One region of the Vibrio alginolyticus NBRC 15630 genome, then DNA from elsewhere that is predicted to be linked to it. Evidence: predicted binding sites of a transcription regulator. Region 1 holds the regulator's gene; each other region holds the start of a gene.
What was found. The regulator MetJ, encoded in region 1, represses methionine synthesis genes. The targets are predictions, from matches to a motif close to TTAGACNTNTANANGTCTAA.
Positions count from the first base shown of each region.

Region 2: a site for MetJ is predicted at 8,658-8,677, ahead of metE (5-methyltetrahydropteroyltriglutamate--homocysteine S-methyltransferase). Genes of this name have one in related genera too.
Region 3: a site for MetJ is predicted at 7,961-7,980, ahead of metN (methionine ABC transporter ATP-binding protein MetN). Genes of this name have one in related genera too.

Region 1 covers NC_022349.1:2,005,122-2,015,175, reverse strand. The annotation lists gene tuf (elongation factor Tu) at 1-566, shown strand, start outside; gene N646_RS09185 ((2Fe-2S)-binding protein) at 898-1,086, shown strand; gene bfr (bacterioferritin) at 1,180-1,656, shown strand; gene N646_RS09175 (malic enzyme-like NAD(P)-binding protein) at 1,863-3,140, shown strand; gene metJ (met regulon transcriptional regulator MetJ) at 3,254-3,574, opposite strand; gene N646_RS09165 (O-succinylhomoserine (thiol)-lyase) at 3,800-4,960, shown strand; gene N646_RS09160 (bifunctional aspartate kinase/homoserine dehydrogenase II) at 4,976-7,384, shown strand; gene metF (methylenetetrahydrofolate reductase) at 7,646-8,548, shown strand; gene N646_RS09150 (PadR family transcriptional regulator) at 8,619-9,158, opposite strand; gene ppc (phosphoenolpyruvate carboxylase) at 9,584-10,054, opposite strand, start outside.
Region 2 covers NC_022349.1:1,120,643-1,130,696, forward strand. The annotation lists gene N646_RS04995 (acyl-homoserine-lactone synthase) at 1-980, shown strand, start outside; gene luxN (quorum-sensing autoinducer 1 sensor kinase/phosphatase LuxN) at 973-3,513, shown strand; gene N646_RS05005 (hypothetical protein) at 3,625-3,867, shown strand; gene N646_RS05010 (septation protein A) at 4,066-4,629, shown strand; gene yciA (acyl-CoA thioester hydrolase YciA) at 4,855-5,250, shown strand; gene N646_RS05020 (YciI family protein) at 5,366-5,662, shown strand; gene N646_RS05025 (GspS/AspS pilotin family protein) at 5,666-6,058, shown strand; gene metE (5-methyltetrahydropteroyltriglutamate--homocysteine S-methyltransferase) at 6,192-8,474, opposite strand; partial or broken gene metR (HTH-type transcriptional regulator MetR) at 8,756-9,668, shown strand; gene N646_RS05040 (DUF4250 domain-containing protein) at 9,690-9,890, opposite strand; gene N646_RS05045 (hypothetical protein) at 10,043-10,054, opposite strand, start outside.
Region 3 covers NC_022349.1:3,089,370-3,099,423, forward strand. The annotation lists gene N646_RS14185 (GGDEF domain-containing protein) at 1-339, opposite strand, end outside; gene N646_RS14190 (tetratricopeptide repeat protein) at 438-2,720, opposite strand; gene queF (NADPH-dependent 7-cyano-7-deazaguanine reductase QueF) at 2,885-3,730, opposite strand; gene syd (SecY-interacting protein) at 3,839-4,384, shown strand; gene N646_RS14205 (Zn-ribbon-containing protein) at 4,387-5,163, shown strand; gene N646_RS14210 (MetQ/NlpA family lipoprotein) at 5,290-6,099, opposite strand; gene N646_RS14215 (methionine ABC transporter permease) at 6,132-6,809, opposite strand; gene metN (methionine ABC transporter ATP-binding protein MetN) at 6,799-7,833, opposite strand; gene gmhB (D-glycero-beta-D-manno-heptose 1,7-bisphosphate 7-phosphatase) at 8,175-8,726, shown strand; gene treR (trehalose operon repressor TreR) at 8,801-9,748, shown strand; gene treB (PTS trehalose transporter subunit IIBC) at 9,925-10,054, shown strand, end outside.

The sequences.
Region 1 (10,054 bases):
TAGATCAGCCATTCCTAATGCCTATCGAAGACGTATTCTCAATCCAAGGTCGTGGTACAGTAGTAACTGGCCGTATCGAGCGTGGTATCCTAACTGTAGGTGACGAAGTTGCTATCGTAGGTATCAAAGACACTACTACAACTACATGTACTGGTGTTGAGATGTTCCGTAAGCTTCTAGACGAAGGCCGTGCAGGTGAGAACGTTGGTGCACTTCTACGTGGTACTAAGCGTGACGAAGTTGAACGTGGTCAAGTACTAGCTAAGCCTGGTTCAATCACTCCACACACTAAGTTCGAATCAGAAGTATACGTACTGTCTAAAGATGAAGGTGGTCGTCACACTCCATTCTTCAAAGGCTACCGTCCACAATTCTACTTCCGTACAACTGACGTAACTGGTGACATCCAGCTACCAGACGGCGTAGAAATGGTAATGCCAGGCGACAACGTACAGATGACTGTAGAGCTAATCGCACCAATCGCAATGGACGAAGGTCTACGTTTCGCGATCCGTGAAGGTGGCCGTACAGTAGGTGCTGGTGTTGTTGCTAAGATCTTCGACTAATTCATAACGAATTAAACGAAATCTTGCACTGTTCTTCTTTTTGAAGAAAGCGCATCGAAAAGGGAAGCTTAGGCTTCCCTTTTTCATTTCTAGATTACATTTAGTTATAAGTGTTGAAATAAAAGACGTCACTTTTTCGATTTAAAAACAGAGTTTTACCGACTTTATTTCTTAACGCTTTTACTCACCCCTCTTAACCCTTTGATCTTTTCCTGCAGCGGTAAAATCGTTATAACCAAATATTCTGAGCGGACACCATAATGCGACTGGTAACAAGAACTATTCTTGTTTATATTGTTTGTCACAGATTAGTTTTATAGGTTTTTTGAGTATGTACGTTTGTCTTTGCCATGGTGTCTCCGACAAAAAAATCAGGAAGTTGGCGATAGATGAAGGCGTAACAGATATTAAAGGAATCAAAAAGTGCACGGCATTGGGCAGCCAATGTGGTAAGTGCATCAGACAGGCCAAGGAAATTTTAGCGGAAACTAGTTACACGGAATTTAAACAAGCCAGCTAATTGCTGTAAGTATGCAGTAATTATTTGCCTTACATTTTGACACCTTCTCATTTGCTTCTACATTTAAATGAAGCCAAAGAGGAGGGTTTTGTCATGAAAGGCGATCCAATCATCATTCAACATCTCAATAAAGTGCTCGGTAACGAGCTCGTCGCTATTAATCAGTATTTTCTTCATGCCCGAATGTATAAAGACTGGGGCTTAAAGCACCTAGCAGACAAGGAATATCACGAATCTATCGATGAGATGAAACATGCCGATCATCTAATTGAGCGTATTTTGTTCCTTGAAGGCTTACCGAACCTACAAGATTTAGGTAAGTTGATGATTGGTGAAGATACCAAGGAAATGCTCGAGTGTGACTTAAAGCTTGAAATGGCGGCTATTCCAGATTTAAAAGATGCGATTGCTTACGCTGAAGACATTCGAGATTATGTGTCTCGAGATTTATTCCAAGACATTCTTGAAGATGAAGAAGAACATGTTGATTGGCTAGAGACGCAACTTGGCTTGATTGAAATGTCTGGTATTGAGAATTATCTCCAAGCGCAATACGTGGACGAAGAGTAACGATACTATCTAAGTTTGCATACTCCAATAATAGTAATAAGAAAGAGCACCTGACTCGAAAATCGGGTGCTTAACCCCGTTATCTGGTCTAATCTCTTTTATTATCGGCTTTTTAAGGATATTGCTCGCAATCTTGCCTATGAAGTTTGATTTCTATCCGATAGAATTTATGCCCCCTTACCTAAAAATAAAAAAGAGAAACGTCCATGTCTGAAGACAACCACCAAGCAGCCACTCCAGAAGAAGAACATCGCCAAAAAGCATTGGATTACCATGCTTATCCAACTCCAGGAAAGATTGCTGTCGAACTGACAAAGCCTGCGGAAACGGCGGGTGATCTTGCCCTTGCATACAGCCCAGGAGTTGCAGAGCCAGTGCGTGAAATCGCACAAAACCCGGATAACGTGTACAAGTACACTGCAAAAGGGAACATGGTTGCTGTTATTTCTAACGGTACCGCTATTCTAGGTCTAGGTAACCTAGGTCCACTTGCATCTAAGCCAGTGATGGAAGGTAAAGCGTTACTGTTTAAGCGTTTTGCAGGTCTTGACTCTATTGATATTGAAGTTAAGCACCGCACGATCGATGAATTTGTTGATACTGTTGCGAGCATTGCAGACACTTTTGGCGGTATTAACCTTGAAGATATTAAAGCACCAGACTGTTTTGAGATTGAAAAGCGTCTGATTGAACGTTGTGATGTACCAGTATTCCACGATGATCAACATGGTACTGCTATTGTAACGGCAGCGGGTATGCTGAATGCAATCGAACTTCAAGGTAAGAAACTTGAAGATTCAACAATTGTTTGTCTTGGCGCTGGCGCTGCCGCTGTAGCGTGTATGGAGCTTCTGATCAAATGCGGCGCAATGCGCGAAAAAATCTACATGCTAGATCGCAAAGGTGTGATTCACACTCGTCGTGATGATCTTAATGAATATAAGCAGCTATTTGCGAACAATACAGATAAGCGCACACTAGAAGACGTGATTGAAGGTGCAGATCTGTTCCTAGGTGTATCTGGTCCAAACCTATTGCCAGCGGAAGCGTTGAAGTTGATGGCAGATAAGCCAATCGTATTCGCATGTTCTAACCCGGATCCTGAAATCAAGCCGGAACTTGCTCACGCAGTTCGTGATGACTTGATCATGGGTACTGGCCGTAGTGATTATCCTAACCAAGTTAACAACGTATTGTGTTTCCCATTTATTTTCCGCGGTGCTCTTGATGTGCGTGCAAGTGAAATCAATGATGAAATGAAACTTGCAGCCGTTGAGGCGATTCGTGAGCTAGCAAAAGAGCCTGTACCTGAAGCCGTATTGAAGGCTGCAGGTGTTGATAAGCTAGAGTTTGGTGCGGACTATATTATTCCAAAACCAATGGATTCACGTTTGCTACCACGTGTTGCAAAAGCGGTTGCTCAGGCGGCGGTTAATTCAGGTGTAGCTCGTATCGAGATGCCTGAAAACTACATGGCAGAGTAATATATCTTTCAGATGTGATACACAAAAAATGGGACGCTATTGCGTCCCATTTTTTATGTCATTCATTTGGCTCGAGGCAAGAGTTATTACCTGAAACCTCTTATCAGGCTTTTTTATTCTTCGTCGAATGACTCAAATTCGATGCCCATTTCCGTCATCAGCGCTTTTACTTCTGTTGGAATATCATCAGGACGGTCTTTACGAAGGTCTTCATCTGTCGGAAGTGGCTGACCTGTGTACGCGTGCAAAAATGCCTCGCATAGCAATTCGCTATTGGTTGCATGGCGTAAGTTATTGATCTGACGGCGAGTACGCTCATCAGTTAGCACCTTTAAAACTTTTAGCGGGATAGAGACGGTAATTTTTTTTACTTGTTCGCTTTTTTTGCCGTGCTCTGCATATGGGCTAATGTATTCGCCATTCCAGTCAGCCATTGCACACCTTCATTTATGTAATCGGTTAAAAATAATTTAGGTGCTGATTTTAGCTGCATTTACCGCCATAAGCAAAGACATATAGACGTCTAGAAGTGTTGACGTCTCATTTTTTGACGAGTAAAGTGAACATAACAGCAAAGGAAGCGTGTTGATCACTTTATGTTACTCATTAGATATAGCGCATTCCTATTTAGAAGTCATTACCCGTGAAAGGATACACCCATGAGCACTCGCAAACCTGCGACCATTGCAGTACGCACTGGTATTGAATCAGACAGCCAATATCATGCTGTCGTTCCACCTATTTATCTTTCCACTAACTATGGTTTTCCTGCTTTTGGTGAAGTGCCCAAGTATGATTACACACGATCTGGTAATCCAAACCGCGGACTGTTGGAAAGTGCACTATCTGAACTTGAGTCTGGAAAAGGAGCGGTTGTTACTAACTGCGGTACGTCGGCATTAAATTTATGGGTTTCCGCTTTTCTCGGCCCAGATGATCTCATTATTGCTCCTCACGATTGTTATGGCGGCACCTATCGTCTTTTTAATACCCGAGCTAGCAAAGGCGATTTTAAGGTTCAGTTTGTCGATCAATCAGACGAACAGGCTTTAGATGCTGCATTGGCACAAAAACCAAAACTCATTTTGCTAGAAACTCCGTCAAACCCTCTGGTTCGCGTAGTGGATATTGCAGCTACCTGTGAAAAAGCGAAACAAGTCGGCGCGTTAGTTGCGGTGGACAATACCTTTTTGACACCCGTGTACCAAAAACCTTTAGAGCTAGGTGCGGATTTTGTTATCCACTCCACAACAAAGTACATCAACGGTCATTCGGACGTAATTGGTGGGGTAATCATCACCAACACAGAAGCGCATGCAGAAGAGCTTGCATGGTGGGGCAATTGTATTGGTGCAACGGGCACACCTTTCGATAGTTACATGACACTGCGAGGTATTCGTACGCTTGGTGCTCGTATGAAAGTACATGAAGAGAGCTCACAGCAGGTACTGGCTTACCTACAAAAACAAGCGTTAGTTAAAACTATCTATCATCCAAGCCTGCCGGAACATCCAGGTCATGACATCGCTAAAAAGCAGCAAACGGGCTTTGGCTCTATGTTGAGTTTTGAGTTTGCTGGTTCGTTTGAGCAGTTAAAGGTGTTTGTGAAAGAGCTCCAACTGTTTTCATTAGCTGAATCATTAGGTGGTGTAGAAAGTTTGATTTGCCACCCAGCATCCATGACGCACCGTGCAATGGGTGAGGAGGCGCTGGCGGAGGCTGGGGTCTCTCATCAACTATTGCGTTTGTCTGTCGGTTTGGAAGATGCACAAGACCTCATCACAGATTTAGAACAAGCGTTCGCTAAAGCTACCCAGTAATAGGAGACGATAACAATGACTGTACAACGTCAGCTGCATAAGTTTGGTGGCAGTAGCTTAGCAAACCCAGAATGCTACTTACGCGTTGTGGGTATTCTCAAGGAGTATTCGACAGAAAATGATCTTGTGGTCGTCTCTGCTGCAGGAAAAACCACTAACCGCTTGATTGAGTTTTTGGAAGGGTTAAGTAAAGATGGCCGAATTGCGCATGAAGCGCTTCAAAGCTTGAGACAGTTCCAAACTGAGCTAATAGAAAGCTTGTTGGAGAGTGAAGCAAAAGAAGAGCTGTTAGCTTTATTACATGATGAGTTCAGTACTCTCTCGGAGCTGACTGCACCACTCACTAATGCGCAAAAAGCCGCGGTACTGGGGCACGGAGAAGTATGGTCTGCTCGCCTATTGGCCGCGTTATTATCTCAACGTTCTATCCCTGCGGTTGCACAAGATGCACGAGCGTTTTTACGTGCAGAAGCGGGAACTCAACCAGAGGTTGATCGCGCTCGTTCATACCCTTTAATTAAAGAGATCCTCGCGCAGCATAACCATAAACGAGTGGTAATTACTGGCTTTATGGCTCAGAACGAGGCAGGAGAAACCATTCTACTTGGTCGTAACGGCTCTGACTATTCTGCAACGGTCATAGGCGCGCTTGCTGAAGTCAGTACTGTCACGATTTGGAGTGATGTTGCTGGTGTCTATAGTGCCGATCCACGTTTGGTGTCTGATGCTTGTTTATTACCGTTACTTCGATTGGATGAAGCCAGTGAACTTGCTCGCTTAGCTGCCCCAGTGCTACACAGTCGTACGCTTCAGCCTGTGGCGCAAAGTACCATGGACCTTAATCTCAAGTGTAGCTATCTGCCAGAGTCGGGTTCTACTCGTATTGAGCGTGTATTGGCATCTGGTCGTGGCGCTAAAATTATTACTTCACTGGATGATGTTTTATTGGTGCAGTTGTCTTTCATGCATGGGCACGACTTCGAAAAAACACAGAGTGATGTATTACAAGCGTTGCAGCGCGCGCAATTAGAGCCATTGGCATTTGAAGCTCAATCCGATCAGCATACGCTACGCTTGGCTTACACCGCAGAAATCGCCGGTGGTGCATTGAAACACTTGCAAGAGCTTGCGGTAGAGGCAGAAATTAAGCTAAAAGAAGGTTACTCGCTCTTAGCTGCGGTAGGTGCAGGCGTTACGAAAAACGCCAATCATTGCTTTGGCTTTTATCAAAAGCTAAAGCACTCTCCGGTAGAATTTATCTCTGAAACAGACTCAGGGCTGAGCCTAGTCGCTGTTTTGCGCCGTACTGATACCGAGGCGTTGGTTCAAACGATTCATAGCCAGTTGTTCCAAGCGCAAAAACGCGTGGCAGTGGCTTTATGTGGCAAGGGTAATATTGGTTCTAGTTGGTTAAATTTATTTGCGACGCAAAAAAGTGAGCTCGAAAAACGTCATGGTATGAGCTTTGATCTTGTCGCGGTTGTGGATAGCCAAACCTATTGGTTCGATGAGCAAGGTATTGAGGCGGTGAGTGTTGCTGAACGATTTGATGATGAAAGCATAGCAAACAATGGGGATTGGCTGGCACGTTTGGGAGCGCTTAAAAGCTACGATGAAGCCGTCGTGCTTGATGTTACCGCGAGTAAAGATTTGGCTCAGCGCTACGCAGAAATCGCACAGCAAGGCATTCATTTGATTTCCGCCAACAAAGTGGCCGGTTCCGCAGATAGTCAGTACTACCATCAGGTTCAAGATGCATTCGCTAAAATTGGTCGTCATTGGCTATACAACGCAACGGTTGGTGCTGGGTTACCGATAAACCATACCGTGCGAGATCTTCGTGAAAGTGGGGATGAAATCGTCGCTCTATCGGGGATTTTCTCGGGGACGTTATCATGGCTGTTCCAACAGTTTGATGGTTCTGTGCCATTTAATGATTTAGTCGATCTTGCTTGGCAGCAAGGGTTAACCGAACCTGACCCTCGTTCTGATTTAGATGGCTCCGATGTAATGCGTAAGTTAGTCATCTTGGCTCGAGAATCGGGCCTAGATATAGAACCAGACAGCGTTAAAGTTGAGTCTTTGGTGCCAGAAGAATTAAGAGAACTGAGCTTAGATGATTTCTTCGATAATGGAGCATTGTTGAGTGAAATACTTCAAGAGCGTCTGACAAAAGCACAGAGAAACGATCAAGTGCTTCGCTATGTGGCGCGTTTAGAAAAAAATGGTAAAGCAACGGTGGGAGTCGAAGCGTTATCTCGTGAGCACGCGCTCGCCAACTTATTGCCATGCGATAACATTTTTGCCATAGAGAGCAAGTGGTACAAAGATAACCCTCTGGTCATTCGAGGACCAGGCGCAGGCAGAGAAGTGACAGCCGGCGCTATTCAATCCGACCTCAACCGATTGGCTGGTTTATTTTAAAGTTGCGATTGACCTAAAAACCCTGGAATTAATCCAGGGTTTTTATTCCCCTATCAGTGCCATACTGAAGTCATAACCCGTGCAAAATGGCGAGATGATGCTCAAGTAGAAACTTGAACTATCTTCATTATTAACTTGAGAAAAATTCATAATTACAAGGTTGACATTAAATCGTATTCAATACATTCTGTAGACATATAGACGTCTAAACGTCGATTTTAAGGATTTGTTTTCGTGGCGGAGTGCCGCAGGGAGAGTAAGATGGGATATACGCACGCAGGCCATATCGACGCCTTGAACCAGAATATTGCTGAGTTATCAGATAACATCAATGTATCGTTTGAGTTTTTTCCGCCAAGCAGCGCTAAGATGGAAGAAACACTTTGGAATTCAGTGCACCGTCTTAAAACGCTTCAACCTAAATTTGTTTCTGTGACTTACGGTGCGAACTCCGGCGAGCGTGACAGAACACACTCCATCATTAAAGAAATTAAAGCAACAACCGGATTGGTTGCCGCTCCCCATCTCACTTGTATTGATGCGACTCGTGAAGAGTTGATTAATATTGCCGATGATTATTGGAACAATGGTATTGAAAATATCGTCGCTTTGCGTGGTGATATTCCTCCAGGTGGCGGTGCGCCTGATATGTATGCCTCGGATTTGGTTGAGCTGCTGAAATCACGCCACGATTTCGATATCTCCGTTGCTGCATTCCCTGAGGTTCACCCTGAAGCTAAAAGCGCTCAGTCTGACTTATTGAACCTAAAACGTAAGGTAGATGCAGGTGCAAACCGTGCTATTACTCAGTTCTTTTTTGACGTTGAGTCTTACCTGCGATTCCGTGACCGTTGTGTCGCAGCAGGAATTGACGTAGAAATTGTGCCAGGAATTTTGCCTGTATCGAACTTTAAGCAAGCGTCTCGCTTTGCGGCACAGAACAATGTGAAAGTACCAGGATGGATGAGCAAACAATTCGATGGCTTGGATGATGATCCGGTGACTCGCCAGCTTGTAGGAGCTAGCCAAGCTATTGATATGGTGCGTGTACTGAGTCGTGAAGGGGTTAAGGATTTTCACTTCTACACACTAAACCGTGCAGAGATGACTTACGCGTTATGCCATACGTTGGGTGTTCGTCCTCGCGCAGTAGTCGGTGCGTAAATCTGGTTTCAAAAAGATAAAAGGCTTGCCAAGTGGCAAGCCTTTTTCGTTTTATCAAAGCAAAAGGAGTTTAACCAATCACTTCAAGTTCAGTTAGAACTTCTTCTGCCCAAGTGATCCAAGTTTCACGTAACAGAAGGTTACGGCGAAGCGTTAGACGTTCTAGGCGAGCTTGTTTATCTAAAGTTGACGGCGTTGCGTAGTAAGCCGCTTCAATTTCTTTGTAGTGAGAAACCAGTTTGCGAGACTCTTCAACTAGCTCGGCGAGTTGGTCACGGAATGGAGCCGCAGGTTGAACGGCACATGCCATCAATTTCGCTGAAAACTCATCACGAACTGTTGGGTGTGCAGTTGGTTGATCAAACCACTCTCCTAAAGCGCTGCGACCAGCGTCTGTAATGGAGTAAACCTTGCGGTCTGGTTTGCCTTCTTGGGGTTCTAATACGCAAGTAACCAGTTCTTTCTCAGCCATTTTGTTGAGTTCACGGTACACCTGTTGGTGGCTTGCTTTCCAGAAGTAACCGATGCTAGCAGAGAATTCTTTAGTGATATCGTAACCGGTTGCGTCGCGAGTGCTAAGAACAGTTAAGATTACGTGTGGTAATGACATGTCTTCAATCCAAATGGTCAATAAACTTGTAAACAAGCTACTTATACTTTCAGCTGCGCTCTTACTGGCACTTGAGTTTTTTAATGTATAAGTAGCACCAACAATGTTGGTCCTGTCACCTTAAAGCCGTTTATCACCTAGAGAGATGGGGAGTCCCATCAAGGCTGGAGCAGGTATGATTGGATTTATGAGCTCTCAGCAGGCAAGTAGTATATAAATAATAAGCATGAAGTGGAATAGTAGGACAAAATTACCCTAAAAAACTAACATAATAATCAATAGTGTTAACTTGTGGTTTTTTGTTCTTTTATTTTGGTATTTTTTGGGTCTATTATGGTTTATTTGACTGCTTTTGTTTTGGTGCGATTATCCTGTGATAAAAAAAAGCTGAGCATTTGCCCAGCTTTTTATTAAAAATGAAACGATTAGCCTGTGTTGCGCATACCAGCAGCAATACCAGCAATCGTCACCATCAACGCTTCTTCCAAGTTTGCAGAAGCTTCTTCGGTTTGACGCGTGCGGTATAGCAGCTCTGCTTGTAGCATATTCAATGGCTCAACGTAGATATTGCGTAAGCGAATAGACTCGAGTCCCCAAGGGTCATGCTGCATCAAGTTTTCATTGTTCTCTACATTCAGTACCGCTTTGATGTCTTCTTGAAGCTGAGCACGAAGCTTTTCACCGAGTGGACGGAGCGACTCATCCACCAATCGCTCATCGTAGTAGCGAGAGATATCAATATTACACTTCGAGTACACCATTTCCAGCATGCCGAGACGAGTTGAGAAAAATGGCCATTCGCGGCACATCTCTTCGAGCAATGCTTGGTGGCCTTTATCGATCGAGTATTGAATCGCTTCACCTGCGCCTAGCCATGCAGGAAGTACCAAACGGTT
Region 2 (10,054 bases), 880 kb from region 1:
AGTTAATGGATTATCGAGATTTAGTGCAACAGTATCCGACAGGTTTCTCCAAAGAGATTCGTTTACTTGAACAACTTGCCGCAGATTGTTACCCGCATTGGATGGTTTTCTGGTGTCAATGCGAGATCGAAGCAATCAAGCAAAAATATCCTTCAAACGAAGCTGCGATTCCTACTCCGCTTCCGTTTGACGACCACAGCTATACTAGCGTGTTAATTGAAGATATCGCAGATTGCGATCTTGAGGTAATGCTGCCAAATCATGCAGCGTTAATGCCGATTTCCGAAGCGATCACACTGAGTAATCTTGAGCTTTTCGTCCAAACTGAACAATGGTTTGAAATCTTGCCTCTTTTATCACTCTCGCAAAAAGGGCAGCACTTTGCCCTCTTGCTCAAATCGTCATCTTCACCAATCATGGTCTCCTCCGCTTTAGTGCAAAGCTGGCATCAACGAAATAACTGGCTCAGTTACTCACCACAGTTTAGTAACGAACAATGGCAGTTTTGCTTTCCTAATCATGGGTATAGTGTTCTCAATCAACTGGGTATTTTGGAGTGTCGTGCTCTAACTCATGAGCACACTCTTATTGAGTTTGATGCTCAGTTTCAATCTCGTGTAAAGAACAGTGAAGCGGTTTGCGAAGTACTGCGTCTTACGGTGGGAGGCAACATTCAACAAAAGCTGTATTTTTTGTATCTGGCGCAAAAAACTATGATGAGCGAGCTCTATAAAGCAGGCTATAAGCTCGGCTTTACCATTATTGAGCAAGTGTTTATGTTAAATTTCTATCAATCTATTGATTTAAGTGCCTACTTTCACTCAGGATACCGCGACATTAACAGTGACGGTACCAAGACATACCGCGGTTTCTGGAATTTAGGTATGATGGTTGAAGCATTTCAAGACATACAATTTCGCGACTACAAACATTGCGTACGAACAAAAAGAATGGATAAAAAGGTGAATGAGCATGCTTGATGTTCATTTGCACGGTATCTTTTACCCAAAAGCATTGGCATTGTACGCGACTGTACTAATAGTATTCGCTTGGTTACTGTATTACTGCTATCGCCTAAAACAGAAGAGTGAATCAATCTTAGGCTCGCATCACGCGCCTTACATCGCTTATTCCAGCTGTATCATTGTTTGGATAAGCAGCAACGCCTATTTCCATACCGATTTATTGCCAGAATTAGGCTCTGTTGGTGGCATTTTTATGGCTAAGTTAGCGAACTTAGCGTCTTTTTTCGCCTTTGCGTTTGCATTCTATTTTTCTTGCCAGTTAACCGCAGATGTTAAAAAAACAGCGGTCAAAGTCTGGCAAAAAGTCGTCTTTGTCGCACTAGCAACGTATTCACTGTACATCAACTTAGTGCCGAATCTTACTGTCGAAAATGTCACCATTAGTGGTCCAAGCCAGTTCGTCATTGAATTTGGCTCACATACCTCATATTTTTTCATTAGTTTGCTAGCTTTCGTGGTACTAACGCTGCTTAACTTGATTGCCATGCGCGCGAACAGCAGCAAGCTCACGCTAGCAAAAAGCAACTATATGATAGCTGGCATTTTGGTATTCATGTTATCTACGGCAGTGATACACCTTGGAATGACGTATTTCCTTGGCGACTTCTCCCTAACTTGGTTACCACCAGCACTTTCAATCAGCGAAATGTTGTTTGTGGGCTATGCCCTACTTACCTCTCGCTTCTACAGCGCTAAATATCTCACGTACTTAACGGTAAGCGCGCTCTTAGTCTGCGCCATTTTTGTTCTGCCGCTAGGGGCGATATTTATTCCTATCTCTGAAGATAACCAATGGCTTGTTGCGGTACCTTTATGTGCGCTTATCGGTATCACTTGGCACTTGCTTTTTAAGCGAGTCAGTCGTTACGCTTCGTATTTTATTTATGGGAAACGACACACTCCCGTTCAGCAAATCCTTGGGTTAGAGGAAGAGTTTAAACGCTCAATAGATGATGCTATGCATCAGTTGGCATCGTTACTTAACATACCAAACAACAAGCTGCAGCTAGTCACTAGCAATTACACAGAAACGTTTTACGAAGAGTACCTGCCGTCAAGCAAGTCAGTTCTCGTGCTAGATGAGTTGTCTGAAGAAATTGATTATGCCTCCTCTTCTAAAGGGTCGATGAGAAAGCTCTACGAGCGCATGCGCTCAAGCAATACTGCGCTCGTTATGCCTCTCTTCGGTCGTGGAAAGTCAGTTACTCACTTACTAATTTCTTCACATAAAATAGATAATAAGCTGTTTTCTAATGAAGAAATCTCAGCTCTGCAAACGTTATTAGTTCGCATCCAGAGCACCATTGAAGCCGATAGAAAGGTACGCCAAAGCCGTGCGCTGGCTAACTCCATTGCACATGAAATGCGTAACCCTCTCGCTCAAGTACAATTACAATTTGAAGCTTTAAAACAGCATATAGAGTCAAACGCCTCACTGGATACGCTAAAAAGAGAAATTGATAAAGGTGAAGCCGCTATACAACGCGGTAGACAACTTATCGATATTATTTTACGAGAAGTTAGCGACAGTTCACCAGAGCATGAGCCTTTAGCTCTCACTTCCATACATAAAGCCATCGACCAAGCAGTAAGCCGTTATGGTTTTGAAAACGATCAAATAATAGAGAGAATTAACCTGCCACAGGCACACGATTTTGTCGCGAAGTTAAATGAGACCCTGTTTAACTTTGTCATTTTCAATTTGATTCGTAACGCTATCTACTATTTTGATTCTTATCCCGACAGTCAAATTGAGATTCGTACCCAGACGGGGGCTTACGAAAACATTCTGATCTTCCGAGATAGTGGGCCAGGTATAGATAGCAGTATCTTACACAAGATATTTGATGACTTTTTCTCGTATCAAAAAAGCGGAGGCAGTGGCTTAGGTTTGGGCTATTGCCAACGTGTTATGCGCTCCTTCGGAGGACGAATAGAGTGCCAGTCTGAATTGAACGAGTTCACAGAATTCTACTTGTATTTCCCAGTCGTACCAAACGCACCAAAACCAGAGACATTAAGAGCACCGGACTTTGATAGCTGGAAAGCAACTGCATCACATTTTGAAAATCATTCAGCTCAACACGTACAAGTATCTAAAGATGCACCAACAGTGCTCATTGTTGATGACAAAGAGGTGCAACGCACCTTGGTACAGATGTATTTAAAAAGGCTGGGAGTCAACAGCTTACAAGCAAATAATGGAGCCTCTGCGGTAGAACTATTCCACTCTCATAAGATTGATCTCGTTCTTATGGATGTCCAAATGCCGGTAATGAATGGATTTGACGCAAGCCAACGGATTAAGCAAATCACATCCTCCGTTCCAATCATTGCCTTATCTGGTGAGTCTGGAGCTAGAGAGTTGGAGCTAATTTCGAAACTCATGGATGACAGACTCGAAAAGCCCACCACGTTAAATGCACTTCAAGTCGTCATCCAAAGATGGTTACAGAACGAGAATTCTGCGCCTTCCAACACTTTTTAATCTGCAAATATAGAATTGGCACTAGATGTGCATTATTGGAGTAAATCGAATTATCCAGAAGGTCAAGCAGGCTGCAAAAGAGTAGCGTATGAGCTTGATAAGGAGATCGCCATGTTACTTCATCGACATACATACTACGGCTTGATTCATCATGGAATCAAAACACTGTTACTTGATCGCTTAGGCCACTATACAGAAGAAGAGTATCATCAATATCTGAGCCTGATGACTGGTAAATCCACTTGCTTCACGATGTCTCTCGAAGAGCTAGAAGCAACGGTCGATAACTTACTACGGGAAGGCTATTTAGAAGATGTAAAAACGCTTATTTCCCAATATCAACGTGTTGCTTAAGGTTTAAAACTCTCAACTCTATTGCCGCTTCACGCGGCAATTTTTATTCCTTCCATTTGCTGTTTCGACGTGGAAGAAGCTTGCGGGCTGTACGATATACTAAGCGTTACTATTCTTACCTTAACTTCCTCAGTATTCACATCTTGTCAGATTCCGTTAGACTGTCTTCAATTCAATAATTAGGTAGATTTTGCCATCATGAAGCAGATCCTAGACTTTATACCACTCATCGTTTTCTTCGCTTTATACAAGCTGTACGACATCTACGTGGCGACAGGTGCACTGATCGTAGCAACAGCCATTCAGCTTGTCGTCACCTATGCGCTATATAAGAAAGTCGAAAAGATACAGCTAATAACATTTGTTATCGTCACTATCTTCGGCGGCATGACCCTTTTCTTCCACGACGACAATTTTATAAAGTGGAAAGTCACCATCATTTACGCGATTCTGGCGATTGGCTTAGCAGTGAGCCACGCATTGGGAAAATCAGCCATCAAAGGTATGCTAGGCAAGGAAATTACGTTACCTGACGCTGTTTGGGCAAAGATTAACTGGGCTTGGGTTGGCTTCTTCTCATTCTTCGCTGGCCTAAACATTTATATTGCTTACGAATTGCCGTTGGATGTTTGGGTTAACTTCAAAGTATTTGGAATGTTGATCGCGACATTTGCCTACATGATTGCGACTGGCTTTTACATTTATAAACACATGCCAAAAGAACAAAAAAATAACTCATCCGATGTGTCCACTGATGATTAAAAACTCAGTTTTGCTATAATCCGCGACTTCACAGCGACCTTAGGGTCGCTGTTTTGCTCCATGTATCAGTAAACCGCTCAAACAACGTACCGTTTTCAGACCATTCTTGCTGCTGTAAATCAACTTTCTCTGGTCCGGTATCTGCGGTTTTTTAAGGACCTTTGGTTCTAGGTATTTACTATGTTGGCGCTTAGTTTGAGCGCCTTTAAGATTTAGGATGTCACAATGAGTCAAGAAATTAGCTCTCCGAAAGGTCAAATGCTGCTTCGTACCCTTGCAATGCCTGCAGATACAAACGCCAATGGCGATATTTTTGGCGGTTGGATAATGTCTCAGCTCGACTTAGCGGGCGCGATTCTGGCAAAAGAGATCTCTTGTGGTCGCGTTGTCACCGTTTCGGTATCAAGCATTACGTTCAAAAAACCTGTTGGTGTGGGCGATGTCGTATGCTGCTACGGCGAATGCACTAAGATCGGCCGCACATCCATGAGTGTCGATTTGGAAGTATGGGTCAAACCCGTCAAAGCTCACGGTGTTGGCGAACGCTTCATGGTTTGTGATGCGACCTTCAACTACGTAGCCATTGACAGTGAAGGTAAACCACGTCCGGTTCAGAATTAGTCAACCTACAACGCTAACAGTTAGAAAGGATCTCACATTTTCTGTTGTTCACTTGTGAGAGACACAAAAAAGGCGTTAAATTAACACTTTACCCTACCAATTAAGGAACTATGCTATGTGGTATGTCATCTTTTCACAGGACGTTGAGAACTCGTTGGAAAAACGCATGAGCGTTCGCCCACAACACTTGGATCGCTTACAAAAGCTACAAGACGAAGGCCGCCTTCTTACAGCTGGTCCGATGCCTGCGATAGATTCTGACAATCCTGGTGAAGCTGGATTTACGGGCTCAACTGTCATCGCTGAATTCGCCTCTCTAGAGGATGCTAAAGCGTGGGCAGAAGCCGATCCTTATGTAGCGGCTGGTGTTTACGATCATGTAATCGTGAAACCGTTCAAAAAAGTGTTTTAATTTATGAAAAAATTACTGTGTCTTTTCTTGGTATTTGGTGCTCTGGCTGGCTGTTCATCAACCGATGATAAGCAGCGCCAACTTGAGCTTATGGCATCAAACCGAGCAGGAGTTTTGTCTGCGGGTCTCCCTTTAGAGTACGGTCCACTGCAAATAATGCGTGTCTCATCCAACAAAAATGTTGTAGAGATGATGATGATTTATAACGATGGCGCACTCGGTGCAAAGCCGTTAAATCAAGTACTGAATACCAGTATCTATACCTACTGCAGCAACCCAGAAGTTCGCAAGCAAATTGATATGGGCTTGATGTATCGTATTAAGGTACGTAATTCTCGCGGTCAGTTGATGGCAGATGAGTTGGTTTCCGCACAGACTTGTACTCAGGTGAAGTAGCTACAGTAATTTTTGTTGCTTTCGGCACGAGACGATGATTCGCTATTATTGAATAATCTGAAAACGAAAGTTAACAATTAAGAATAGAAAAACGGAGACCACAGTCTCCGTTTTTATTTGCTGTAACGATGTGTTACGCCAGCTCAGCACGGAGCTTCTTCGCCGCTGAAACCAGATTTGCCAATGCGGCTTCTGTCTCCTTCCAGTTTCGTGTTTTCAGACCACAATCTGGGTTTACCCACAAACGTTGAGCCGGAATTTTTTCTGCCGCTTTCTTGATTAAACCTTCAATCCATTCTTCCGTAGGAATGTTTGGTGAGTGAATGTCATAAACACCAGGGCCAATTTCGTTCGGGTAATTGAACTCTTCAAATGCTTTCAGCAGCTCCATATTTGAGCGAGATGTTTCAATGGTAATGACGTCCGCATCGAGTGCCGCAACCGAATCAATGATTTCATTGAACTCGCTGTAACACATATGAGTGTGAATCTGAGTTTCTGGTTTTGCACTTGCCGCAGAGACCTTAAACGCATTTACGGCCCATTCTAAGTACGCTTTGTGATCGCGTTTTTTGAGTGGTAAACCTTCTCGAATGGCTGGCTCATCAATTTGAATGATATTGATGCCTGCATCTTGCAGGTCAGACACCTCATCACGTAGTGCCAAAGCAAGTTGCTGCGCAATTTCTTGACGTGTGATGTCTTCACGTGGGAACGTCCAACATAAAATCGTTACTGGTCCAGTCAACATGCCTTTCATCTGTTTGCTGGTTAGCGACTGGGCGTACGTCGACCATTCAACTGTGATCGGTTTTTCACGTTCAATGTCAGCAACTACAATGGCAGGTTTCACACAGCGAGAACCATAACTCTGTACCCAACCAAATTTGGTCGTTTGAAAACCCGCCAAGTTCTCAGCGAAGTATTCCACCATGTCGTTACGCTCTGCTTCACCATGAACTAGCACATCTAGGTCGAGCGCCTCTTGACGTTTTACTGCGTCAGCAATATGTCCTTTAAGTGCTTGGATATATTCAGACTCAGATAATTGACCTGTACGATAAGCGCTGCGCTGCACCCGGATTTCACCCGTTTGAGGAAAAGAGCCGATTGTCGTTGTTGGCAACAAAGGCAAGCCCAATACTTCAGCTTGATGCGCAGCACGCTCTGCATAAGGTGCGCTGCGCTCGGCAAGTGACGCGGTAATGTTGTTTAAACGCGCTTGTACTTGAGGTTTATTCACATGTGTTGCTGTCTTGCGCGCTTTGATTGTCTGGCTATAGGTATCACAAGCGAGAATCGCATTTTGATCACCATCGAGCGCTCGGCCAAGCAAGGCGACTTCTGCCACTTTTTGTTTTGCAAAGGCAAACCAACTTTTTACTTCTTCGCTCAGTTCTGTTTCCAGTGCTAAATCAACAGGGCTATGTAGAAGAGAACATGAACTGGCAACCCAAAGTTTGTCGCCCAGTTTCTCTTTGACTGGCTGTAGACGCTCGAGTTGGGCACTTAAATCCGAACGCCACACGTTACGACCATTCACAACGCCAGCAGAAAGCACCCACCCCTCCGGTAACTTGGCAACCACATCGTCAAGCTGCTGAGGGACGGCAGATAAATCGATATGCAAACCATCCACCGGTAGCTCTACAATTTTGTCTAGCGTATCGCTTACGGAGTCAAAGTACGTCGTTAGCAGCACTTTTACATCGCTTCGAATCACTTGGTAGGCCAGCTTAAACGAATCAGCCCATTTGCTTTCTAGCTCCAGTGACAAAGTTGGCTCATCAATCTGAACCCACTCAACACCTTGACTTGCTAGCTTTGCCAAAATAGCTTGGTAAGCAGTAAGTAAGCGTGGTAGCAGGGTTAAGCGGTCAAACCCTTCTTCGACCTCTTTGCCCAAGTAAAGGTAACTGACTGGGCCAAGCAAAACAGGCTTCACTTGGTGGCCAGCTTGAAGCGCTTCGTTGACTTCTTCAAACAGTTGCGGCCAGCTCACTTCAAACGTATCGTCCTTGCTGAATTCAGGGACAATGTAATGGTAGTTTGTGTTGAACCATTTGGTCATATCCGATGCCGCAGCGCCCGCACAGCTGCAACCCGCCTGAGATTGACCGCGACCCACTTTGAACAACGTATCCAGGTTAGGGAAACCATCAGCGTGACGCTTTGGCACATGACCCAATAGCAACGTGGTCGTCAGTACATGATCGTACCAAGCGAAGTCGCCAGCGGTGGCAAAACTCAAGCCAGCATCTGTTTGCGTTTGCCAGTTTTTAGCGCGCAGATCTGCTCCAACCTTTTTAAGCTCTGCTTGATCAATTTCTCCGCGCCAGTATTTTTCCTGAGCGAATTTTAATTCTCGTTTTTCACCGATGCGTGGATAACCTAATATGTGAGTCGTTGTCGCCATGTCCCTATTCCTTTCTCAATTTTGTTCAATTTGTTTGGATCAGAGCATCTTTCGGTAAAGAATAAGATGTCTGGATGGCTAAACTATCGCTCTCATCTGATATTAGAACAACGTCCATTTATTCAACTTGTTTATTAAAAAAATTCATCATGAAGCGACATGATTCGCAAATAAAAACAACAAATAGACGTCTAGACGTTTACATATCCATTTTTTGTCGTTAAGTTATTTACACGATTGCTATTCTGTTCATAGCGAGCAACAAAGGATGAAAGGAATTCATGATAGAGCTAAAACATTTGCGGACACTCACTTCGCTTCGAGACACTGGCTCTCTAACGGCGACAGCGACCGCTTTGCATCTCACTCAGTCGGCACTGTCTCATCAGATCAAAGATTTGGAGGCGCGAATTGGAGGGCAACTGTTCCTGAGAAAGACTCGTCCGGTGAAGTTCACTTCAGAGGGAGAAATCCTATTGCGTCTTGCAGAAGATATCCTTCCGAAACTCGCAAGAGCAGAAAATGATTTAGCGAGCTTGAAAGAGGACGTCAATGGCCGATTACATATGGCCATTGAATGTCACTCTTGCTTCCAATGGCTAATGCCTGCACTTAGGGAGTACCAACTTGCTTGGCCAAGCGTAACATTGGACTTTTCCTCTGGTTTTGGCTTTGAACCACTCCCAGCTCTATTGGCAGGCGAACTCGATCTTGTTATTACTTCCGATATCCAACCTCGATCCGAAGTCCACTACGAGCCTCTATTCGACTTTGAAATGCGTTTAATTACCGCAACCAACCACCCATTGGCGGAAAAAGAAATTATTGATCCGCAAGATCTCGCAGATCAAACCATGCTCTCTTATCCTGTTCAAAAACAACGGCTAGACGTCGTAAAACACTTTCTTCAGCCAGCAGGAATAGAACCTGCGAAATGGAAGCAAGCCGACAACACTCTCATGTTAGTTCAGATGGTCTCTGCTGGATTGGGGGTGGCGGCACTACCCAATTGGGCGATTTCTGAATTTTCTCGCCAAGGTCTTATTACCAGTAAACCTTTCGGCCAAGGCTTATGGCGTCGCTTGTTTGCAGCAACGCGTCACTCAGAGAAAGAGAAGCGTTACTTACAAGCTTTTTTTCGCAACCGCGAGGCTACAATGTAAAAGCCACCTTGACGGAATCAAGGTGGCTTAAAAGATTTGGGTTATGAAAGGCTTAGCGTTGATATGCTTTAAATTGGTTAGTCAATGGATCGTACTGATAACCGAGCATATCAAGCTTGCCGACTACAGACTCTACATCCATCTCATACACTGATACTAACTCGTCAAAACTGTCGCACTCTAAACGTAGCTTTTCGTTGACGATACCTAGCAAAATAGTGCTGTCCAGATTACCTACATTGCTTAAATCCATCGCGACTCTCCTCTTCGACAAGGTATATAAACAAGCGTAGTAGTAATCACGCGAATTTAAAGTGAGTGCGATCTAAAACGTGATCACCTTATACCCAAGCACCAAGAAAGCACTTGGATATAAGCTGTCTAGCTTTGTCTTTAGAATAGAGGTTAAGCCGCGAG
Region 3 (10,054 bases), 1.1 Mb from region 1:
TGTTTCACCACTGTGCTTGATTTGTTCGTCAAGGTAACCGTTTTGTTTATCCATCGTCTTCGACTGCTGTTTGAGCATCCTCTCTAATACCGCTAAACGCGGGATAAGAGTGCTGATATCTTTTTGATGTTGCAGCTCTTGTTGGATTTCAAATAGGTAGTTGGATACCTGAGTATTCGAACCCTGGCAAGCTGAAGACAATGATGCCACAACGCGTTTAAGAACTTGTTGTTCACGTTTGAATTTGAGTGAAGTATCACGATGAGTCAGTCTGAGTTGGTCAAGTTGACAACTCAGCTGATGCAGCTGCGACTGAATATCGGATTCCAAGATTCCCATGAAGTGACTACGGTTAAGTCCATGTACTACTGACAATTATCTGATAATAACAAAAAACTTTATAGCGTCATTAGTTATTACGTTCAACAGGCGTTTAATTATCCATTTTTTAATATTTTCTTGATGTCGTCCTCATTCTTGTAGGACGAATGGATCTTGATCAGGCCTTGGCTAATGGCATGTTGACAGGCAGTTCTTATGTTACCTGTTGCAAAGCTAGCAGCAGGCGCATTATCGATGGCTTTTAAGAACACCCAGTGGCTTTGCTTATCCTTCAAGCTGACTTCTCGTGCGATGTGAGTCGCAAGCAACAACAGATCGAGTAATTCCTCATCGTTAATTGCAGTGTAGGCTCGGGGTAAGAACGGATAATCACTGATGCCCATACGAATAATACGATTGACGTTGTGCTGCTGTGCGAACTCATCCACCCAAGTCTGGAATTTTTCGAACATGACTTCGGCAGAAGCATCACGGTCAGCGTTCGGTTCTATGTAGAGTAAGTTCGCATCTGAGAAATGGTAAAGACGCGACGGTTTTTCTATTTTTTCCGCAAGGAAGTCGCCAAATGCCCGTTCTAGTTCTAGACCTGCCTTATAGCCGTTATGGACGTACATGCTTCGTAAGAATGGCAAATCGATCATAACAAAGCGTAGGCGATCATTAAGTGGTTCGTGGATCAATTCACCCATTTGCCATTGCTCGAAAGTTTCGCTCGACTTTTTCAATGAGCGAGAAAGCTTAACATTCAGCATACGCAAGTTACGTAAACGAGAGCGAGAGTGGGTGAAGAGGTCGTTACGCAGTTTTTCGATTTCACTTGCTTGGCGCTGCATAATGACACCACGGCGCATAATGAACAAAAACATGACCAAGACAGTAATAAACAATGCAAATGAGATTTTCTGGAATTTACGATGCTCTCTTTCCACTTGCTCTAAGCGTTCTGATTGACCGATGTAATGGATGGTTTGTTCGGCAAATTCTTTTTGCTGACGGAACGCATCCTCACTGATTTGGTTAAGCTGCTTTTGTTCTAGACGAACGAGGTTGGTGTATTTTTTATAAGCTTGCAGAGAAAGTTTGTATTCGCCTGCCTGCTCGTAACCCAAACCAAGTAAACGGTATGACTGCTGCTTAATGAAGTTGTTATTTTCAGGTGACTTTTCAGCAAGCGCTAACGCCAGCTTTGCATTAGTAATGACGTCTTTACTGTCATTTTGATGATAAGCCAGACCTGACTGAAGCAGGGCAGCCTTTGCTTCAAGCTTAGGAATATTGGTGTATTCTAAAAGCTCTTTAGAGCGGTCTAAGTACTGCTCTGCTAGCGCGTAGTTATAGAGTTGTAGGTAGGTAGCCGCCAAGCTTAAGCGAATTTTAATGATTCTATTGATGTTCTTACTGGTACTTTCATGGTCAAGCACGTTGAAGTAATGCACTAACGCAAGGTTAAACTTACCCTGATAAAAGTAGATGTCGCCCATTTGCTCTAGGACGTCCGCTAGGATCGGAGAGCTAGGGTAAGAGTCATAAAAATCTGCGGCTTGAGATAAGTATTCGATCGCTTTGTCGTACACTCGTCGCTCCTGGAAGAGCCTAGCCAAAAGGCGATTCACTTTTGCTAACCTTGCACCACTGTTACTTTCAATAGATTGCCAATAACCGTATAGCAGTTCTGACAAAGCCAAATTGTATTTCTTGCTATTGAGGTAGAACTCGCCGACGGCTGTGTAGTAGTCGATCAAGGCTAACTCAGAGCGGCTATCGTCAAGCATGGTCTTTGCTTCAGAGTACAAGTTTTCCGCTTTAATGATATCGCCACTATGTGAAGCGAGGAGTGCTCTTTGCATCACTAGTCGGTAGCGAACACTGTCGGTGCGTTGTAATACGGCATCGGCTTCATCGAGCTGTTGTTCAATTTGGTTAAGCGTATCTTCCGCTTTTGAGTAGTTTTCGTCGTACATCCAAATCATTTGGTTGCGCATCAGTTGGAGATCTAAGTCCATGTACGGCAATTGATATTCTTGCGCTAAGCGTTCCGCTTTATTTAGGTGCTCGATAGCCGAACGAACATTACCCATGGCGTAATCTGCCTGAGCGATAATCTTGTGCGCTTCGATGGTGCTGCTTGGTGTGCGAACGCTACGATCTGTTTCGTCGCGAGACATGGCTGAAGGGCTGTCACTTTCTTTGCGTTCTGTTAGTTCACGCTGTGACAAATAGTTGGTTGCCGCTTGTTTTGCTTGTGATGGCTCTATTTCCGCCAATTGTTGTGCTTCGTTGAGTAACGCGGACGATAAAATGGTTGCATGAAGTGGCTGTACAAACAGCAAGCAAAGAAAGCCAATCAATTTGAATAGACGCGAACTGTCCCAAAACATCCTTTCGTTCCCTCGAACTGTTTTTAGATATGGCGATAACGGCGAAAAGCCTCAGTTAGCCGTTTAAATGCGGGTTGAAGCCATTTGATATAGTAACATGCTTGGACAATAAAAACGTCCGGCAACCCTTTAGATTGCCGAACTTATTTCTGTTGCCTATGCGTTTACTGACGAGCCATACGGTGATTGTGAGCTGGCTTATCTTGTTCCGTTGAGCGGTAAGGGTTGATATCCAAGCCTCCACGGCGCGTATAGCGGGCAAATACGGTCAGTTTGCTTGGTTGGCAGTATTTCATTAGATCCGTAAAAATACGCTCTACACACTGCTCGTGGAACTCATTGTGCTCGCGGAAAGACACTAAGTAACGTAACAGCTTCTCACGATCTATTTTTGCGCCTTGGTAGCGAATTTCTACACTGCCCCAGTCGGGTTGGTTAGTGATCAAACAGTTTGATTTCAATAGGTGGCTATGTAGCACCTCTTCAACTTGTGCTTCACCTGCCGCACCTCCAAGCAAATCGGCATCAAAATCGTAACTGGTGATGTCAATGTCTTGGTCATCTATACATTCACCGTCCATTGTTACGATAGGTTGATTGGTATAGTGGGTCACTGGATTCACCTCAACCAGCACCTTTTCACCTGCGCATTCAGACAGGTCTTGTGTTAAACGCTCAGTCACTTCTTCCCAGCTTGCAAAGCGGGTTTGGTTATAGCTGTTTAAGTACAGTTTGAAAGACTTCGATTCAATCAAGTTTGCGCTGGTGGCTGGAATGTATACTTCGCCAACGGCCACTTGTGGTAAACCTTTACTATTTAACCAAGACAGTTCATACAGCGTCCAAATGTCGTGCCCCATGAAAGGCAGAGTATCGCCTAACTGAAGGTCATCTCGGTTCAGGCTGCGAGGGACTGGTTGCAGCAAGCTTGGGTCATACTGGTTCGCATACTCGGTCGTTTTACCTAGTGTTAGGCCAGCAAGCTCTTTAGCGTCAGAATATTTGCTCATACTTTGTGGTCGTTTTCGATTAGAATGGCGAGAATTTTACTGAATCCGCTGGTCAATTGCCATCCGGCAAGTACGGCTATCTGATAAATAAGGAATGAGGAGACCTTCATGACCCAAAACGTTACTCAGGCGCTACAAGAGTTCAGCCTGCGCTACCAACAAGCTTGGCAAGCTAAGCACAATGAGTTGCCAAGCAGTGAAGAGCTTGCAGAGCTTGTTTCTCCTTGTGTCGAAGAGAAGCGTGATGGAAAGGTGCTTTGGAAAGCGGTCGCACGTGATGAAATGGCCGATTTCACCAATGTGGAAAATGCGATTGAGTTGTCACTGCAAGATGATGTTAAAGCCTTTTATGGTTCTCAATACTGCGCCGATATGGAGGCAACTTGGCAAGGTAATTCGTTGACGCTGCTGCAAGTCTGGAGCGATGACGATTTCGTGCGTCTACAAGAAAATATTCTTGGTCATTTGGTGACGCAGCGCCGCTTGAAACTTAAACCAACAGTATTTATCGCAGCGACAGATGAGGAAATGGATGTGATTTCTATTTGTAACCTCACTGGCAATGTGATTCTAGAGCGTTTGGGCACCTCTAAACGTGATGTATTGGCAGATTCATTGGTTGAGTTCTTGAATAAGTTAGAGGCTGCCGTCTAAGTATGTATGTTGTTGAGTTGCAGTTTGAGTGTTTTGATAACACCACCGTCAGCGCGGTAGACAAAGCCATTAATGGCTTGATGGATGCTCTGCGTTACAACGGCCAAGTATTAGGTCGTGAATTTCCGATAGTGATGGGAGAAGGTGAATTTTTCGTTCGTGTTGTTTGCCCAGAACAAGACAGCTTGCATCCACGTTATCACTCAGATTTCGTCAAAGTGTGCATGAACCGTTTGTCGGATGCGTCTTTGCTTGCTCCGAAAATGCGTATGCTGGGGCGTGATTTGAATTCAGAACAAGCAGCCGAAGAAGAGACACCTAGCTGGCAAGTGTTGTACACGACTTATGTTCATACGTGTTCGCCTTTGCGAAGTGGTGAAACCCTGTTGCCAATTCCTTTGTATCGTAATGAGCCAACACTTAATGGAGACCATAAAGCCGTCATTAAGTGGCAGACTGAGTGGCAAGCGTGTGATGAAATCCAAATGGCAGGGGGTTGCCGAGCGGAACATGCGGCGCTGCACGAAATTTGCGATGTGGATAGTGTGCTGTTTCGCCGAGGTTGGGACTTACGTGGCCGTATCGAATACATCACGAAGATCCCTACGTACTATTACCAGTATCGTGTCGGAGGTCAGTCGCTGGAGAGCGAGAAAGCGCGCAAGTGTCCAAAATGCGATGGCGAGTGGCTACTCGATGAGCCACTACATGACATATTTCATTTTAAGTGTGATGACTGCCGAATCGTGTCGAATATCTCTTGGGACCACCTTAAGTAGCGAATTGAAGCTACTTAAATGGTTAGATAGAGAAATAAAAAGGGCTGATGTTTTTACATCAGCCCTTTTAGGTTTAGAACGTTTACGTTTGGAACGTTGTTTTCGGTCATGTTTTGAAAAGTGGGATTACCAACCTTTCACAACACCACCTTTGAACAGCTCTTTTGCCGCTTCGTAAACTTCTTCCGTTTGGTAAGCTTTTACGAAGTTTTGTACGTTTTGCGCATTAACATTTTCTTCGCGAGCGACAATTAGGTTTACGTATGGTGAGTCTTTATCTTCAACGAACACGCCGTCACGCTCTGGCGATAGGTCGATAGAGCTTGCGTAAGTGGTGTTGATGATAGATAGCGTTACGTCATCCAGTGAACGTGGAAGCTGTGGGGCTTCTAGTTCAATGATTTCGATATTTTTAGGGTTGCCTACGATGTCACGTACTGTAGCGAGTAGACCAACGCCATCACGTAGCGTAATCAAACCTTGTTGCTCAAGAAGCAGTAGTGAGCGACCTAGGTTAGTTGGGTCGTTTGGTACTGCGATGCGTGCGCCATCTTGAATTTCATCAATTGATTTTACTTGCTTTGAGTAACCAGCAATAGGGTAAACGAATGAGTTACCCGCGATAGCCAGTTTGTAGCCGCGGTCTTTCACTTGTTGGTCTAGGTATGGTTTGTGCTGGAACGCATTCGCGTCTACTGAACCATCATCCAGAGCGGCGTTTGGTGTTACGTAATCGGTAAATGTTACTAGCTCAACGTCTAGGTTGTATTTCTCTTTTGCTACTTTAGCGGCAACTTCGGCTACTTGTGCTTCAGCACCAGCAATAACGCCAACTTTTACTTTGTTTACGTCTACTTCTTTGTCGCCGCAACCCGCTAGAGCAAGAGCAGAGGCGGCCGTTGCTACAGTCAAAAGACCTTTAAGGCTAAATTTCATCTTTATCTCCTTATAATTTGTATTTTTGATGCTTATCTGTGGTCTACACGGCGCACCACTGCGTCGCCGATAGACTGAATAATCTGTACTAGAACAATCAACATCACGACAGTCACGGCCATGATAGTTACATCGTAGCGGTGGAAACCGTAACGAATGGCTACGTCACCTAGGCCGCCGCCGCCTACCGTACCCGCCATAGCTGAGTAGCTAACGAGAGTGACCAAGGTAATCGTTACTGAGTTAACAATAGTCGGCATTGCTTCAGGTAGTAGAACTTTTGTGATGATCTGTGTTGGTGTCGCCCCCATTGACTGCGCTGCTTCCACCAAGCCTGTCGGTACTTCTAATAAAGCACCTTCAATAAGACGAGCGACAAAAGGAATGGCGCCAATAGTCAGTGGGACGATTGCTGCGGTTGTGCCGATAAAGGTTCCAACTAGCATTTTTGTCACTGGAATAATCGCAACCATCAGTACGAGGAATGGCACTGAACGACCAATGTTAACGATAGCGCCTAAGCCGCTATTTAGTTTGGTGTTTTCAAGTAGGCCGCCTTTCTTAGTAATATGGAGGATTACGCCTAATGGAATACCCACAGCAAAGCCGACTAATCCGGCAACCGCAACCATGTAAAGCGTTTCCCACGTTGCACCTAAAAGTAGTTTGCTGTTTAAACTCAGCCATTCAGAAATCGTATTAAAGGACATAACCAAGTACCTCTACTTTTACGTTGTGCTTACGCAGGTATTCAAGAGCTGCGTTGTCATCTTCTTCGTTACCAAATAGCTCTGCGACCATCATGCCGAATTTCACGCCACCAGCGTAATCAAGGTCGGAACTCAAAATACTCACATCAATATTGTATTTACGAGAAATTTGCGACATTAACGGTGCATCGACGGTTGCGCCAGTAAACTCTAAGCGAACCAACGGGTAGCTGCCATCAACACGCTCTGCTTGCAGACGTGCTTGGTAATCTTCAGGAATGGAAAGATCCAGCGTTGAGCGAATGAATTGGTGTGCTAGCTCTGTCTTAGGGTGCGCAAAAATATCGCCAACGGTGCCTTTTTCCACCAGCTCACCACCACCGATGATTGCTACTTCGTGACAGATGCTTTTTACGACTTCCATTTCGTGAGTGATAAGTAAAATCGTGATGTTGAGTTTGCGGTTGATCTCTTTCAATAACTCAAGGATAGATTGAGTTGTTGCTGGATCTAGTGCGCTAGTGGCCTCATCACAAAGCAGCACGCTAGGATCGGATGCCAATGCACGAGCAATTGCCACACGCTGTTTTTGTCCGCCACTTAAGTTAGATGGGTAGCTCTCGTGTTTGTCGGCTAAGCTTACAAGCTTTAGCAACTCAGTTACTTTTGCTGTGATTTGCGATTTGTCTTTACCTGCCAGTTCTAGTGGCAGTGCTACATTATCAAACACAGTACGAGACGAAAGCAGGTTAAAGTGCTGGAAGATCATGCCAATGTTACGGCGTGTTTCGACTAGTTGTTTTTTGCTGAGTTTGGTTAGATCTACACCATCAACGATGATGGAACCAGAGGTCGGTGCTTCTAGCATGTTGACACAGCGAATCAGCGTACTTTTACCAGCACCTGATGAACCGATAACACCAAAGATGGTGCCTTTGTCGATGTGTAGGTTAATGTCTTTCAGGGCAAGGATTTCCTTACTGCCTTGGTAGAACACTTTATTGACGTTTTTTATTTCTATCATGTTTCAACCTGCCCAAAGATACGGGGAACTTCGCTGTCAAAAACGGCCTTTGACAGAACTTAATGTTGAGCTTTATCTCAATTTTCAGTTGATGCTATGGGTTAAGCAGAATGAAGTCAATAGATATTTTTACGTCTAGACGTCTAAATGTATGGATGTTCTGTTTTGAAACGAAGATGTATAGATAACAAGCAGGAGGTAGACGGCGGGGCACCCTCAGATTTACCGATTCTTGCCCAACAAATCAACCGTTTTGTCGAGGCCTAGAATGAATTAGATAGTGTTGAAGTTTATAAGGTATGTAATAATCTGATTAAACCGAGTTAATAGAGAAATACGTTTTGGCAAAACCTGCTGTTTTTATCGATCGTGATGGCGTGATAAACGTTGACCACGGCTACGTTCATGACGAACATGATTTTGAGTACATTGATGGTGTATTTGAAGCGACGAAAGCGCTAAAAGATAAAGGCTACCTTCTAGTGTTAGTGACGAATCAATCGGGCATCGCACGCGGTAAATTCAGTGAAGACCGTTTCTTGTCTCTGACTCAATGGATGGATTGGAACTTTGCTGATAATGGTGTTGAGTTCGATGGTATCTATTACTGTCCACATCATCCAGAACATGGCATTGGCGAGTACAAGCAAGATTGTGAGTGCCGTAAGCCAAAACCAGGCATGTTCATTTCTGCGCGTGACTTCTTGAAGATCGACATGGAGAAATCTGTGATGATCGGCGATAAAGCTGAAGACATGATGGCAGCAGAAGCGGCAGGCGTTGGCACTAAGATTTTGGTTCGCACTGGTAAGCCAGTAACGGAACAGGGCGAAGCCATTGCAACGGTAGTATTAGATAGCATTGCAGATGTGCCTGCGTACTTAAACAAGTAATCTTCATTACTGACTGAGATAAGGGAAGCCACTGCTTCCCTTTTGTTTGATTCCTTCTTTTAATCTGAACACTTATGAGCAAAAAACTCACCATTCTTGATATCGCAAAATTGGCAGGCGTGGGCAAATCAACAGTAAGCCGTGTGCTTACTAACGATCCAAAAGTGAAACCGCAAACGCGTGAGAAGGTAGAGCAAATCATTCGTGAATCAGGCTACGTCCCATCAAAGTCGGCGCAGTCGATGCGTGGTGGCAGTCAAAAGGTTATTGGGGTTATCATCTCCCGTTTAGATTCACCATCAGAAAATCGCGCCGTTGGTACCATGCTCAATGCTTTGTATTCCGCTGGTTATGATGCGGTGATCATGGAGAGCCAATTCGATCGCGATAAAACCAATGAACATTTGGATGTGCTTAAACGTCGCAACGTCGATGGGGTGATCGTGTTTGGCTTTACTGGATGTGATGAGCGAGCATTGGCGGAGTGGGGGAATCGTATCGTCGTGATCGCGATGGACACGCAAATGGTTTCTTCGATCAACTACGACAACCAAGGTGTGATAGACATGGCTTTGTCTCATCTTGAGCAGCAATCTTTATCTCACATTGCTTATATTGGTGTTGATCCTGAAGACAAAACCACTGGCTTAGCTCGTCTAAATGCTTATAAAGCTTGGTGTCAACGCAAGCAAATTGCACCTTGTTTCCAAACGGGTAAGTTGAGCCATGAAAGTGCTTATCAGTTGGTAGACAAAGTCCTTCAATCTGATACTCAGGCCATCGTGTGCGCCAGTGACACTATCGCGTTGGGCGTGATTAAGCGTCTTCAAGAGTTAGGCCGTGAAGACGTGGTTGTGACAGGTGTTGGTGGTAATGAATTGCTCTCTTTCCTTTTCCCTAAAGTATTTAGTGTCGATCCAGGTTATACCCTTGCAGGTGAGAAGTCCGCTAACATGCTGATCAATCAATTAAATGGCGATGAGGAAGTGGTTCACTTTACTCAACAGCCTATCGTTTGTTAATCCACACTAAAACGATCTGCTCTAAAATTATACTGTGATCATTCTCAATTAATGGGACTGTTCCCATTTTGTTTTTTGTCTTCGAATGGCAATATTAAAATTAAGAAATGGGAATGTTCCCATTTATAAAAACAAAATGATGAATCGAATGTATCCAATACAGGGTGGACAAAGTTATGAGTAAGATTGCGCGTAAAGACGTGGAGCGTCTTATTGAGCTGGTCGGGGGGCCGGACAATATTGCCAGTGTAAGTCACTGTTTAACTCGCTTGCGTTTTGTTCTAAATGATACGGACAAAGCAGATA